Regions from separate parts of the Micromonospora sp. WMMD1082 genome, predicted to be linked through region 1. Evidence: riboswitches for the same ligand, from Rfam matches in the RefSeq annotation. Region 1 holds a riboswitch; the other holds the start of a gene.

Region 1 (6,989 bases):
GCGGCGCTCTCCCTGCTGGGCGGTGCCCTCTGCCTCACCGGCGTGGTCCTTGCCACGCGCCGCTGACGCCGCCCTGCCGTGTCGGCCCGGGCGGTCCCGTGCGGGAGCACCACCCGGCGCGGCGATGTCAGGTCTGCCGTTGCTCAGGCGTCGAGGCTGCCGGTCTTGATTCCCTGGACAAAGCCGGCCCACTGGTCGGCGGTGAAGGACAGCACTGGGCCCTGCCGGTCCTTGCTGTCGCGGACCATGACGACCTGGGGCGGTGTGGCGACCTCGACGCAGTTGCCGCTGGAGCCGGACCTGGTGCTCTTGCGCCAGGTGACGCGAGGCAGGTCCATGCCGTGGCCTCCTAGGTGATCAGGTCTGCTGCAATCGCACGCAGCGTATCTCGCGTGGGCTTGGGTGCCAGCGCAAGGGCTTGTAGTTGTTCGTGCGCTGCGGCGTAGGCGGCGATCTCCCCTGGACGTTCCAGGTATAGCGCCCCGGTCAGGGTGTCGACGTAGACCATGCGCTCCTCGGCTGCGTCCGGGTAGGGTTCGGGCATCGGCGGAAAGTCGAGGATCACGAAACTGCCATCGAACCCGACGCCAGCCGAGTAAGGCAGCAGCTGAATCTGGACGTTGCTCCGTGTGGACTCCTCCACCAGTCGTGTGAGCTGCTGGTGCAGTACCTCCGGACCGCCAACCATCCGGCGGGCCGCGCCCTCGTCGATGACCACGCGGAGCATCGGCGGGTCGTCGACCGTCAGGATGGCTTGCCGCTCCATCCGCAGCGCGACCTGTCGCTCAACCTCGCCGTCTCGCATCGGGACCGGCGCACCCTCGAAGGCTGCCCGCGCGTATTCCTCGGTCTGCAACAGGCCGGGCACCATCTGGCACTCGTAGGTGCGGATGACGGACGCCTCGGACTCCATCCCGACATACGCGGCGAACCAGTCGGGCAAGACGTCGCTGTACCGCTGCCACCACCCGCGCTGCTTCGCCTGACGAGCTACCGCGATCACTGCTTCGGCCTGGGCACCTTCCACGCCGTACAGCGACAGCAGGGCCCGCACGTCGTTCGGGTGTGGCCGGACCTCGGCCGTCTCGATTCGGCTGAGCCAGCTCGCGTCATGGTCGACGCGCCTCGCCGCTTCCGCTGACGTGATCCCTGCTCTGTCACGGAGTTGCCGGAGGGTCAGCGCCAAGCGTCGGCGCCTGACGGTAGGGCTCTGACGTGGAGGCATGACCGTCATCTTGCCATGCGAAAAACCTGACTTCCCTTCGCAGACACGCAGAAGGAAAGTCGACGATCCGCATATTGCGGATTGCCCTCGTGCATGGGACGGTGTTGCCGGGTGTGGTGGTCGGATGACCGTGCGTGGCCCGGCTGCCGCGCCCCTATCGACAAGGGGGCCAGATGAGCCGGCACATGACCTACGACCAGTTCCTGCTTGGCGCAGCGTTCACGCTTGCGCGCAGGCACCGTCCGACGTGGAATCACATCCCCAGGCGGGCGACCTGCCGATGCGGACGGGATCTCCGCTGCCGAGCCACGTACCGGGTGCCAATCAACCGGGGCTACTGGCCGAGGGAGGCGCCATGACCGCGCACGGGCCGGTGCTGCCCATCTGGACCTGTGCCGGGTGTGGTGCTCCCTGGCCATGCCGCACCCGTCGGGCTGAGCTGCAAGCCGAGTACGACAAGGCTCCGGTGTCCCTGGCGCTCTACCTGGGCTCGTGCATGCTGGCAGCCAGTCAGGACATGGGATGGGCTCCGGCCGGGCAGTTGCACCGAAGGTTCCTCGGATGGCTACCGTGACCACACTCCGCGCTGGCGACCTGCTCCGTGTAGGGCCTGAGGCCAGCGTGCAGTTCTTCCGGCCGATCCTGTTCCGCGTGATCCGGGTGCTGGATCGGACCACCTACGACGGGTGGATCTGGCTCGAAGGCTACGAGTTGAACCCGGCAGGGGAAGCGGTCAACCGGCGGGCCATCTTCGTCCAGCCGGCTGGGCTGCGGATCGCCCCGACACCCGTGATGGTCGGGCAACCGAGGCGGAAGAGGCTCCCAGCCGGCGCGTGACGATCTCAGTCGTATGGGCGGTTGTCCCGCGCCTCCGGATCGGCCGAGAACGTGTGGAGTTCCGTAGCGCCATCGTCGGCAGACAACCACACGGGGTGCCACGCCTTCGCGGCGGCAGCGTTGCGGACAGCGGTACGGCAGTGTGGGCAGCCAACGTGCAGTGGCTGCCCCTGCCGTGGCGCGCCGGGCGGTCCCGTACGGAAGGACCGCCCGGCGCAACGATGTCAGGTTCCGCGTACCTCGGTGGCGGCCGTGACCAGGTGCCGCAGGGACGCCTCGACCTCGGGGTAGCCGCGGGTCTTCAGGCCGCAGTCCGGGTTCACCCACAACCGCCGGGCCGGCACCGCCGCGACGGCCCGGCGCAGCGCCTCGATGACTTCGTCCTGCGGCGGCACCCGGGGTGAGTGGATGTCCCACACCCCGGGGCCGACACCCCGGCCGTAGCCGATCGCGGCGAGGTCGTCGAGCACCTCCATCTTGGAGCGGGACGCCTCGATGCTGGTGACGTCGGCGTCGAGCGCGTCGATGGCGGTGATCACCTCGCCGAACTCGGAGTAGCAGAGGTGGGTGTGGATCTGCGTGTCGTCGGCGACGCCGCTGGTGGCCAGGCGGAACGCGGCGACGGCCCAGTCCAGGTACGCCTGCTGGTCGGCCCGGCGCAGCGGCAGCGTCTCGCGCAGCGCCGGCTCGTCGACCTGGATGACCCGGATGCCGGCGGACTCCAGGTCGTGGCACTCGTCGCGCAGGGCGAGCGCGACCTGGTCGGCGGTGTCTGCCGAGGGCTGGTCGTCCCGGACGAACGACCAGGCCAGGATGGTGACCGGGCCGGTGAGCATGCCCTTGACCGGCTTGCTGGTCAGCGACTGCGCGTAGGTGGACCACGCGACGGTCATCGGCGCCTTCCGCGCCACGTCGCCGTAGATGATCGGCGGGCGTACGCAGCGGGAGCCGTACGACTGCACCCAGCCGTGCTCGGTGGCGGCGAACCCGTCGAGCTGCTCCCCGAAGTACTGCACCATGTCGTTGCGTTCCGGTTCGCCGTGCACGAGCACGTCCAGTCCCAGCCGCTCCTGTAGCCGGATGACGTGCTCGACCTCGGCGCGCATCCGCGCCGTGTACCCCGCGTCGTCGAGGCTGCCCGCGCGGTGCGCGGCCCGGGCCTTGCGCAGCTCGGCGGTCTGCGGGAACGACCCGATCGTGGTGGTCGGCAACTCCGGCAGCCCGAGCCGGTCCTGCTGCCGGGCGGCCCGGCTGGCGTAGTCGCCGCGCTGCCGGTCGGTGGGGCGCAGCGCGGCCAGGCGTCCCCGGACGTCGTCGTGGCGCCAGGCCGCCGGGATGGGCGGCAACGGCGCGGGCAACGCGGTGGTGCCGTCGCGCAGCGCGCGGCCGAGCAGGACGACCTCGTCGACCTTCTGCCGGGCGAACGCGAGCCGCTCGGACAACTGGGGGTCGAGGCGGGTCTCGCCGGACAGGTCGACCGGGACGTGCAGCAGGGAGCAGGACGTGGCCACCGCGACCTGGTCGGCCAGCCCGGCGACCGTCGCTCCGGCCGCGACGGCGGCCCGCAGGTCGGTACGCCAGATGTTGCGGCCGTCGACCAGGCCGGCGACGATGGTCCGGCCACCCAGCGGGCCGGCGGCGGCGAGCCGGTGCAGGTTGCCCGGCCCGGCGACCAGGTCCAGGCCGATGGCCTCGACCGGCGTGTCCAGCAGGGCCGGTAGAGCGTCGCCGAGTTCGCCGAAGTAGGTCGCCACGAAGATCTGCGGCCGCCGCGCCAGCTCACCGAGCCGGGTGTACGCGCGGCGAAGGGCGTCGATCTCCGCCGGGCTACGGTCGGCGACGTAGGCGGGCTCGTCCAGCTGCACCCAGGCAACCCCCGCCTCGGCCAGCGCGGTGAGGATCCGGGCGTACGTCTCGACCAGGTCGTCGAGGCGGGCGAACGGATCGTCGCCCTTGGCCAGCAGCAGGAACGTGGCCGGCCCGACGAGCACCGGTCGGGTGGTGATGCCCAGCTCGCGGGCCTCGGCGTACTCGCCCAGCGCCTTCGCCGGGTTCGCGGTGAAGACGGTGTCGGCGCCGATCTCCGGCACCAGGTAGTGGTAGTTGGTGTCGAACCACTTCGTCAGCTCCAGCGCCGGCTCGGCGTCGACGCCCCGGGCCATGGCGAAGTACGTGTCCAGCGCCGACAGGCCCAGCCGGGCGAACCGGGCCGGGATCGCGCCGACGGCCACGGCGGTGTCGAGCACGTGGTCGTAGTAGGAGAAGGTGTTCGACGGGATCGCGTCGAGGCGGGCATCGCGCAGCGTACGCCAGACCTCGGCCCGGAGCCGGGCGGCGGTGCTCTCCAGATCGCCGGCGTCGACGGTGCCGGCCCAGTACGCCTCCACGGCCTTCTTCAGCTCGCGGTGGGGGCCGATGCGCGGGTAGCCGAGCACGGTGCTGCGACCAAATGCGGTGGTCATCCAGGGGTCCTTCCCTCGAAGTGCCCGGCGGCACGGGAGGGGAGGCAGGTAGGTCGGGTACCGGCTTCCGCCCTGGCCCTCCCGAGAGGCCGCCGACGGCGCACACCGGCGGCGTGCGCAGCGCTGGCAGGTCTTCGGACTCGTGGGCCTGACACCGGGTCACCTCGTGACACCGGGTCGCCTACTGGCCGTCGCTTCCCAGACCTCGCGGTCCAGTGCTCTGTTGACGGCGGTCGTTCCCACTCACCGCTGCGGGGCAGTCCCGGTCTCGCACCGGGTTCCCTCTTACGACGTCCCCACCGCCAGGGCCGGGACGAACCAACACCGTTGACCATCATATGCGCCCCGCGGGCCGCCCGGCGAGATCGAGAAGATCGTCACCGGGCGGCCGTTGGTGCGGCGTCGGTCAGAAGTCGTCGTCGAAGGCGACCGTGCCGGTCACCCCGACCTGGTACGCCGACACCCGCCGCTCGAAGAAGTTGGACAGCTCCTGCACGTCCTGCAACTCCATGAAGGCGAACGGGTTCTTCGACCCGTACAGCGGTGCGATGTCGAGCTGCGCGAGCCGGCGGTCGGCCACGTGCTGGAGGTACTCGCGCATGTCGGTCAGGGAGAGCCCGGACACGCCCTGTTCGAGCAGGTCCTCGGCGAACTGCACCTCGCACTCGACCGCCTCGGCGAGCATCTCGCGTACCTGGCCGGCGAGGTCGTCGTCGAACAGGTCCGGCTCCTCCCGGCGCACGGTGTCGACCACGTCGAAGGCGAAGGCCATGTGCATCGACTCGTCGCGGAACACCCAGTTGGTGCCGGAGGCGAGACCGTGCAGCACCCCCCGGGACCGCAGGAAGTAGACGTAGGCGAACGCGCCGTAGAAGAACAAGCCCTCAATGCAGGCCGCGAAGCAGATCAGGTTCAGCAGGAACGCCCGCCGGTCGTCCCGCGTCCTCAGCTCCCGCAGCTCGAAGATCGAGTCGATCCAGCGGAAGCAGAACTCGGCCTTGCGGCGGATCGACGGGATGTTCTCCACCGCGGCGAACGCCTCGTACCGCTCCTGCTCGTCGGGCACGTAGGTGTCCAGCAGGTTGAGGTAGAACTGGACGTGCACCGCCTCCTCGAACAGCTGGCGGGACAGGTAGAGCCGACCCTCGGGGCTGTTGACGTGCTGGTAGAGGTTGAGCACCAGGTTGTTGGCGACGATGGTGTCGCCGGTGGCGAAGAACGCCACCAGCCGGCTGACCAGGTGCCGCTCCGCCGGGGACAGCTTGGCCAGGTCGGCGAGGTCGGAGTGCAGGTCGACCTCCTCGACGGTCCAGGTGTTCTTGATCGCGTCCCGGAACCGGTCGAAGAAGTGCGGGTAGCGCATCGGCCGCAGGGTCAGGTCCATGCCCGGGTCGAGCAGCAGGTGCCGCGAGCCGGCGCTGCTGGTGCTGGTGCTGGGTTCGGAAACGGTGGTCATTGGCATGCCTCGCAGCTTTCGGGGTTTTCCAGGGAGCAGGCCAGCGCCTCGTCGTCGGTCACCGTGACGAGCGGTGTGACCGCCCGGGTGGCGGTCGGCGTGACGGCGACGGTGGCCTGCTGGATCCGCGTCGCCGGGCGCGAACGCAGGTAGTAGGTGGTCTTCAGCCCGGACTTCCAGGCGTACAGGTACATCGAGGAGAGCTTGCCGATGGTCGGCGCGCTCATGAACAGGTTCAGCGACTGCGACTGGTCGATGTACGGCGCGCGGGCCGCCGCCAGGTCGATCAGGGCCCGCTGCGGCAACTCCCACGCGGTACGGAACAGCTCCCGCACGTCCGTCGGCAGCTCGGCGATGGCCTGTACCGACCCTTCGGCGCGTTTGATCTGCTCGCGGATGGGTGCCGTCCAGAGCCCGCGCGCCTTCAGCTCGCGGACCAGATAGGTGTTGATCTGGAGGAACTCCCCGGACATCGTCTCCCGCTTGAACAGGTTGGACACCTGCGGTTCGATGCACTCGTAGCAGCCGGCGATCGAGGCGATCGTCGCGGTCGGCGCGATCGCCACCAGCAGCGAGTTCCGCAGGCCGTGTGCGGCGATCGTCTCGCGCAGCGCGGCCCACCGCGGCACCTGGGTGACGTCGGCGCCCCAGAGGTCGGGGTGCAACTCGCCCCGGGCCGCCCGGGTCTCGGCGTACGCCGGATGCGGGCCGAACCGCTCGGCGAGCCCGGCCGACGTCTCCAGCGCGGTCAGGAAGACCTCCTCCTGCACCCGGGTCGACAGCTCCCGGGCCTGCGCGGAGTCGAACGGCAGCCGCAGCGTGAAGAACGCGTCCTGCAGACCCATCAGCCCGAGCCCGACGGGGCGCCAGCGGGGGTTCGACGCGGCGGCCTGCTCGGCCGGGTAGTAGTTGATGTCGATCACCCGGTCGAGGAAGACCACCGCCGTGCGGACGGTCGCGCGCAGCCGCTCCCAGTCGACCCCGTCGGCGGTGACGTGCGCGCCCAGGT
Region 2 (6,989 bases), 1.7 Mb from region 1:
CCTGTCCGTACGCGACGCCCGCCGCCACGCGACGGATCTCCGGCAGCGGCTCGCCGACACCGCGCCACCCCCGGTAAAGCCGCACCCGGATGGCGCCCCGGTGCTGACCGCCCGCCGGGTCGTGGTCCGCTACCCGGGCACCGTCGCCGTGGCCGGCGTCGACCTCGATCTGCACCCAGGCCAGATCGTCGCCCTGATGGGACGCAACGGTTCCGGAAAATCCAGCCTGCTCTGGGCGCTGCAGGGCAGCGGACCCCGACAGGGCGGCACGGTCACCGGCCCCGACGGTGCCACCGACCCGAAGACACTCCCCGCCGGCCGTGCCCGCCGCCAGGTGGGGCTGGTTCCGCAAACCCCGGCCGACCTGCTCTACCTCGAAACGGTCAACGCCGAGTGCACGCAGGCCGACCGCGAGGCCGACGCCCCCGCCGGCACCTGCCGGGCGCTGCTCGACGACCTCACCCCGGGGCTGCCCGCCGACCAGCACCCACGCGACCTGTCCGAAGGGCAACGCCTGGCCCTCGCGCTCGCGGTCCAGCTCACCGCCGCCCCACCGGTCGTCCTGCTCGACGAGCCGACCCGAGGGCTGGACTACCTCGCCAAACGACAGTTCACCGCCATCGTCCAGCGTTTGGCCACCGAGGGCCGAGCGGTCATGGTCGCCACCCACGACGTCGAACTCGTCGCTGGCCTCGCCGACCGGATCGTCGTGATGGCTCAGGGTGAGATCGTGGCCGACGGCACCGCCGCCGAGGTCATGCTCGCCTCACCCGCCTTCGCTCCCCAGGCCGCCAAGGTCCTGGCCCCCCAACCCTGGCTCACCGTGGACCAGGTCACCGCCGCGCTGAACCGCCTCGGGGCACGGGGATGACGACCGCCCTGCGGGTCGCCCCGCGCACCGCCGTCATCCTGATCCTCGCCTCCGCTGCCGCGCTGGCCACCTTCACCTGGCCGTTCTTCGTACCCGCCCAACCCGAGACCATGGCCCGCACCACCGAGGCGCCACTGGTCTTCATCGTCGTACTCCCGGTCCTGCTGGCCCTCGTACTGGCCGAACTCAGCTCCGGTGGCATTGACAGCAAGGCCCTGGCGATGCTCGGCGTGCTGGCCGCCGTCAACGCCGCCCTACGCCCGCTCGGCCCCGGCACCGCCGGCATCGAAACGGTGTTCTTCCTCCTCGTCCTCGCCGGCCGGGTCTTCGGAGCAGGCTTCGGATTCCTGCTCGGCGCCACCTCGCTGTTCGCCTCCGCCCTGCTCACCGCCGGCGTCGGGCCGTGGCTGCCGTTCCAGATGCTGGCCGCCGCCTGGGTCGGCCTCGGCGCCGGCCTGTTACCCGCACGGCCACGCGGCCGGGCCGAGATCGCCATGCTGGCCGGCTACGGCACCGTCGCCGCCTACGGCTACGGGCTGCTGATGAACCTCTGGTTCTGGCCGTTCAGTATCGGCGCGGACACCCAACTCTCCTACGTCGCCGGCGCGCCAGTCCTGGAGAACCTGCACCGCTTCGCCCTGTTCACCGCTATCACCTCCACCTTCGGCTGGGACACCGGCCGCGCCATCACCACCGCCGCCGCCATCACCCTGGTCGGACCCGCCGTCCTGGCCGCACTCCGCCGCGCCGCCCGCCGGGCCGCGTTCAACGCACCAGTCACCTTCGCCACGACACCGGCGCCCGCCGCGCTCCCGCCCGCGCCGGATGTCGATTCCGGCCCGCGGATCGGGGACCAGCCGGCTGCGGCAATCGACGCCAACCCGCCGCCCAAGCCGCCCGCGCAATAGCGACACAGCGATGGACGCCAGCGGCAGGAGACCGGAGCGGCCCGTGGCGAGAACTTGCTGCTCGTCGATCGGACGATAGGGGTGAACGACGAACGCGGTCATGCGCTCGTCCTTTCCCGATTTTCAGCCCGCGCCGCTTCCGGTCAGACCGGCAACGGCTGCCACCGCGTCGGCGAGGCTGAGGCAGGGACCCACTATCCCGGCGGGCGGGTTGGCTTGCGGTGGCCAACCCTGCCCGGCGGTCACAAGGGTGGGCCGCCAGCCCGGCATGCCGGTGAGCGTGCTGAGTATCTCGGGTGCGCGCGGATGCCGGGCGTGACTCCACACCACGACGGCGGCAGGTCGGCTGCGGCCGACCGCGTCGGTGAGCGTCGCGGGGCGTAGCCCGGCTCCCAGGTAGATCGAGGCGATCTTGCCCTCGGCGAGCGCAGCGGCGAGGGCGTCCAGGGCGACGGTGTCGCGGCGGTCGTCGACGGCGACGAGCAGGACCCGCACCGGCGACCCGGCGGGAGGCCGGGGTACGGCGGCGAAGACCTCGCTCAGACAGCGGGCAAGCACGCGGCGGGTGAGCGCTCTGCGTGGCTCGCCGTATCGGGCTCGGCTGATGTGTGTGAAGGCGGGGCCGGCCAGGGTGTGCCAGGTGTGCACCACTCCGTGTGTGGTGACCGCGGCTGTCAACGTCTCGCGCAGGGTGAGCACGTCCAGGCGGCGAGCGGCGCGGGCGACACCGCGGGCGGCGGCCTGGGTGCGGGGGTCGCCGGCAGGGTGGTCGGCCGGTGGCAGTGTCGTCTGCCGGCGGGCCCGGTGGGCGGCTTCGGCGGCGGACAGGCCACGCGCGGTCAGCTGGGCCATCACCGTGAGCATGGCTACGTCGTGTGGGGTGTAGCGGCGGTGCTGGCCGGCTCGGTGGCCGGTAGGTCCGAGCCCGTACCGCTGGTGCCAGGAGCGTAGGGTGGTGGGTGCCACACCGAGCCGACGGGCCAGTGCCCCGGCGGGTAGTCCCGATTCGATCCGGACGTCAGGATCGTGGGGCGCCGGGGTGTCCTGCCGGCCGGTTGCCGGCGTGGGCTGACGAGGCTGGTCGTCGTTCACCTGCGCCCCCGCCACATGGTCACTGACCAGGTCCCGTAGCTGACGGGAGTGGCAGTCTCGGTGGTCGGACAGGTATGGATGTGGACGGACTCATCGTTTCGGTTCGGGGGTGGGCGCCGGTTGTGGGAATCGCTGCGAGCGCAGCAGGTCGCCGATCTGACTGTCGATATCGCGGTGGGTCTCGCAGCAGGCCGGTGTGTCGACAAGGATCTGCTGGATGTCGGCGAGCAGGCTGGTCAGGGCCCGGACCTGGCCGGTCAGGCCACGGAATCGGGCTTCGCGTGCCCCGAGTTGCCGTCGCGCGGTGGCGAGACGTTCATAGTCGGCCACCGGCAGCACGATGAGGTCTTCGCCATCGATCGTCGCGCGCCGGGGTCGGAGGGGCTTGCTCATCGGGTGCTCCGCTCGTCGGGCGGAACAGGGGTGCCGGGCGTCTGCGTGGCCCGGATCCCCGGAGGATGGGCGGCGGGCCCGTACGGCTGTGGGCGTACGCAGTGGTCGTCGGCGATCAGCTTCTCGACCACGGACTGCATGTCGAGGCGGGATTCGGCCCGGCGCAGGTCGTCCGGGTGTGATGAGGTGGCGGGCCAGATCGGGGCCAGAAGTTGGCAGCAGTCTTCGTCGGGTAGGCAGGAGATGTCCGCAGTGCCGATGGTGCGGGCCTGTTGGATGATCTCTTCCTTGTCCCAGCCGATGAGCGGCCGTAGCACGGGCCTGCGAATCGCCTCGTCGACGGTGGCGAGGTTCGTCACCGTCTGGCTGGCCACCTGGCCGAGGCTGTCGCCGGTGACGAGAGCCTGTGCCGGCGTGTTGCTGGCCAGGGCGTCGGCGACCCGCAGCATGAGTCGCCGGTAGGCGATGGTGCGGAAGCGGCCAGTACCGGCGAGGGCGAGCATCTTCTGCGCGGAGCCGATGGGAATGATGTGCAGTCGGCCCGGCGGCTGGTAGCGGTTGAGTTCCCGAGCCAACGCGTAGGCCTTGTAGGCGGAGGACGGGCCGGTGTAGGGCGCGCCGGTGAAGTGCACGAAGTCGCAGCGCAGGCCACGGCGCATGGCGCGGTGGGCAGCGACGGGTGAGTCGTAGCCGCCGGAGAGCAGCACGAGTGCGCGTCCGCTGGTGCCGACGGGCAGACCGCCCTGCCCGCGCTGGCGTCGGATCGACAGGAAGCAGCGCCGTTCGGCTACCTCTACCGTGAGTTGCACATCTGGTGTGGTGAGGTCGACGGTGGCGCCGGTGGTGCGGCAGAGGTGGTGCCCGAGCGTCCCCGCGATCTCGCTGGAGGTCATCGGGAACGTCTTGTCCCGCCGGTGTGCGCGAACTGCGATGGTAAGTGCTGGGGCGGTGACCCGAAGCGGTCGCAGGAGCGCGACGGCGGCGTTGGCGACGTCGTCCCATTCCGCGGGTACTTCGATAGCGGGGTGGATGTTTCTGATGCCCATGACGCGTCGCACCCGGTCGAGTAGCTGTGGCTGGTTGACGGCTCCTCGCACCACGGTGACGCCGGGTCTGGTGCGTATCCGCACCGGAGCGGGGATGTCGCGTAGCGCGTCGCGCAGGTTCGCATCGAGGCGATCTTCGAATCGCTTCCGGTTGCGGCCTTTGAGGAACATCTCCCCGTGCTTGAGCAGCAGACAGTGCTGTCCGCTAGCGCTGGTCGCCGGGCCGTTGCCGGGCGGGGTGTGTTCTCGGATCGATGACGCATGCACCGTGGTCTCCTTCTGCGAGCCGCAGGGACTCGGCAGGGGAGGGGGCGCGATCGAGCGCAGCACGGATAGCGTGCTGACGCTGATGGTCGACCCGCCCTCGAAGGTCACCGAGTCCGCCACATGCCTCGTGCATGTGGGCAGCGGGCAGGTCTTCGGACTCGTGGGCGTGACCGGGGGACCCGGTGTTCCTATTGGCCGTCACTTCCCAGACCCGGATCGGGCCCAGTGTCTTCGACGGCGGTCGTTCCCACTCACCGCTGCGGGGCAGTCCCGGACTCACACCGGGTTCCCTCTTGCGCCGCCATGACTGGATGCCACCGCGGACCGGCTGCGAGGCAAGGATATCGTGTCGGACCGGGCGGACCGACCGCCACTGGAACGGTATCGCCGTCACGGGCCGGTTCGACGGGCCCGGTCTGCGATGTCGCCGTTCGGCTGAGGATGCGGAGTGTCGAGCAGACCGCTGGAGCGCAACGTGCGGTGCACGATCGGATCGTCTGCCGGCAGACCGTATCGGTGCCGGTACACGGTGAGCACGACGTCACGAAGGTGCGCAGTGTGCAGCGGCGCAGTTGCCGCCGCGCGGGTGTCGGCAGCGAGCAGCCGCAGCGGATGCGCTGCCGTCTGATGCGGTGGCGCGTAGTCCCGAATCGGCAGCACCTGGACGCCCAGTCGGCGGTAGAAGGCGACGCGCCGGTGCCGCAGGGTCTGGTCGGTGTGGTCGATTCCGGGCTCGTCGGGATCCTCGACGTCCAGCAGCACCCAGCTGCGGCCATGCGCAGCCCACCTGCGGCACAGCCGTCGCCACAGCTGTGTGCCGAGCCCACGGCCGCGGGCCGCGACGGTGAAGTAGCGCAGGAACACCCACGGAGTGTGCGCGAGGTCGCGGGAAACGGCGAACCCGGCCAGTGTGCCGTTGATGACCGCCACGGTCACGTCGTCGCGGAGCAAGTCGGGAAACGGTGCCCGCAACCTGTCCGGGAAGCTGCTGGTGTAGAGGGCCTCGACGTCTGCGAGGGTGACGCCGTCGAGGCTGTCGGCCGGGATCAGGTCCATCGGAACGTGCCGCCGATCATCGTACGGAGCACCGGGATGTCCGCGATGCGATCGGGCGAGACCGCCGTAGGGTCGTCGCCGAGTACGGTCAGGTCGGCAAGCTTGCCGACGGTGAGGGAACCGGTGCGGTGTTCCTGGCGGGATGCGTACGCGGAACCGAGGGTGTAGGCGCGCAGCGCCTGCCGTACCGTGATCTCTTCCTCGGCTGCGAACGGTACTCCTGACGCGGTACGGCGGGTGACCATCGACTGGATGCCGCGCAGTGGTGCGCCCGTGACCACCGGTCGGTCGGAGCTGCCAGGCAGGACCATCCCGGCGTCGAGCAGAGACCGCAGCCGGTAGGCCCAGGGCACCCGATCGGCTCCGAGTGCCTGCCGCATCCCGTCACCGATCTCGGTCACGAAGCGCGCCTGGGGTACGGGCACCACCCCCAAGGCGGCGGCACGGCGTAGCTGGTCCGGCCGTGCCACGCCGAAGTGCTCGATGCGGTGACGTACGTCCGGGCGGTGCTGCTGTCGTTGAGCTTCGGCGTAGGCCTCCAGTGCGAGGTCGATCGCCGCGTCGCCGATGGCGTGGGCGGCGATCCGCCAGCCGCTGCGATGTGCGGCCAGGATGGTCGCGCGTAACCGGGCCTCGTCCTGTTGGAGGTACCCGGTCTGGCCGGGCAGGTCGGTGTATGCCTGGGTCAGGGCCGCGGTGCGGCCGATCAGGGAGCCGTCGAGGAAGATCTTCATCGGACCCAGGCGCAGATTGTCGTCGCCGAAGCCGGTACGGATGCCGAGGTCCAGACCGAGGCTGATGTCGTCGTCCGGGTGACCGGCGAGCGGATGCAGCGCGTCGGCCGCGACCATCAGTTCGGTCCGTACGTGCAGCCGGCCCTGCTCCCGGGCGTTCTGGTAGGCGGCCAGCTCGATGGGACTCTTACCGATCCAGCCGCCGCCGATGCCGGCCTCGACCACGCTGGTGATGCCCTCCCGCAGAAACTGTTGGCTGGCCCGGTCGATGGCGGTGGTCACCGCATCGATGGGGTAGGGCAGGACCAGTTCGTGGGCCAGGTTCTGCGCCTGCTCCTGCAGCAGGCCGGTGGGTCTGCCCGCGCGGTCGGTGACCACGCTCCCGCCGGTTACCACGCGCGCCCGTTGGTGCAGGCCGAGGCGGTGCAGCACCGGGGAGTTGACCACGCACATGTGCCCGGACACGTGTTTGAGCAGCACGTGGTGCTCGCCCGCGACGGCGTCCAGGTCGTCGCGGTGCGGATGCCGGCCGAGCTTGTTCTCGTCGTAGCCGCTGCCGATCAGCCAGGTACCGGCGGGTGCGTGCGCCGCGCGTTCGGCGACGGCGGCGAGCAGGGCCTGG

The links. A riboswitch is a leader RNA that binds a small molecule or an ion and turns the genes downstream of it on or off. The one in region 1 is predicted to bind cobalamin.
Region 2: another riboswitch for cobalamin. It lies ahead of thiI (tRNA uracil 4-sulfurtransferase ThiI); the one in region 1 lies ahead of metE (5-methyltetrahydropteroyltriglutamate--homocysteine S-methyltransferase).

The regions. Positions count from the first base shown of each region.
Region 1 covers NZ_JARUBM010000002.1:5,449,012-5,456,000, reverse strand. The annotation lists gene O7615_RS25080 (EamA family transporter) at 1-66, shown strand, start outside; gene O7615_RS25075 (DUF397 domain-containing protein) at 144-338, opposite strand; gene O7615_RS25070 (helix-turn-helix transcriptional regulator) at 350-1,186, opposite strand; gene O7615_RS25065 (hypothetical protein) at 1,787-2,062, shown strand; gene metE (5-methyltetrahydropteroyltriglutamate--homocysteine S-methyltransferase) at 2,287-4,524, opposite strand; cobalamin riboswitch at 4,632-4,862, opposite strand; gene O7615_RS25055 (ribonucleotide-diphosphate reductase subunit beta) at 4,931-5,980, opposite strand; gene O7615_RS25050 (ribonucleoside-diphosphate reductase subunit alpha) at 5,977-6,989, opposite strand, start outside.
Region 2 covers NZ_JARUBM010000002.1:3,743,713-3,750,701, forward strand. The annotation lists gene O7615_RS17325 (ABC transporter ATP-binding protein) at 1-871, shown strand, start outside; gene O7615_RS17330 (ECF transporter S component) at 868-1,779, shown strand; gene O7615_RS17335 (MerR family transcriptional regulator) at 1,903-2,871, opposite strand; gene O7615_RS17340 (hypothetical protein) at 2,962-3,264, opposite strand; gene thiI (tRNA uracil 4-sulfurtransferase ThiI) at 3,261-4,577, opposite strand; cobalamin riboswitch at 4,703-4,921, opposite strand; gene O7615_RS17350 (GNAT family N-acetyltransferase) at 4,968-5,633, opposite strand; gene O7615_RS17355 (amidohydrolase) at 5,624-6,989, opposite strand, start outside.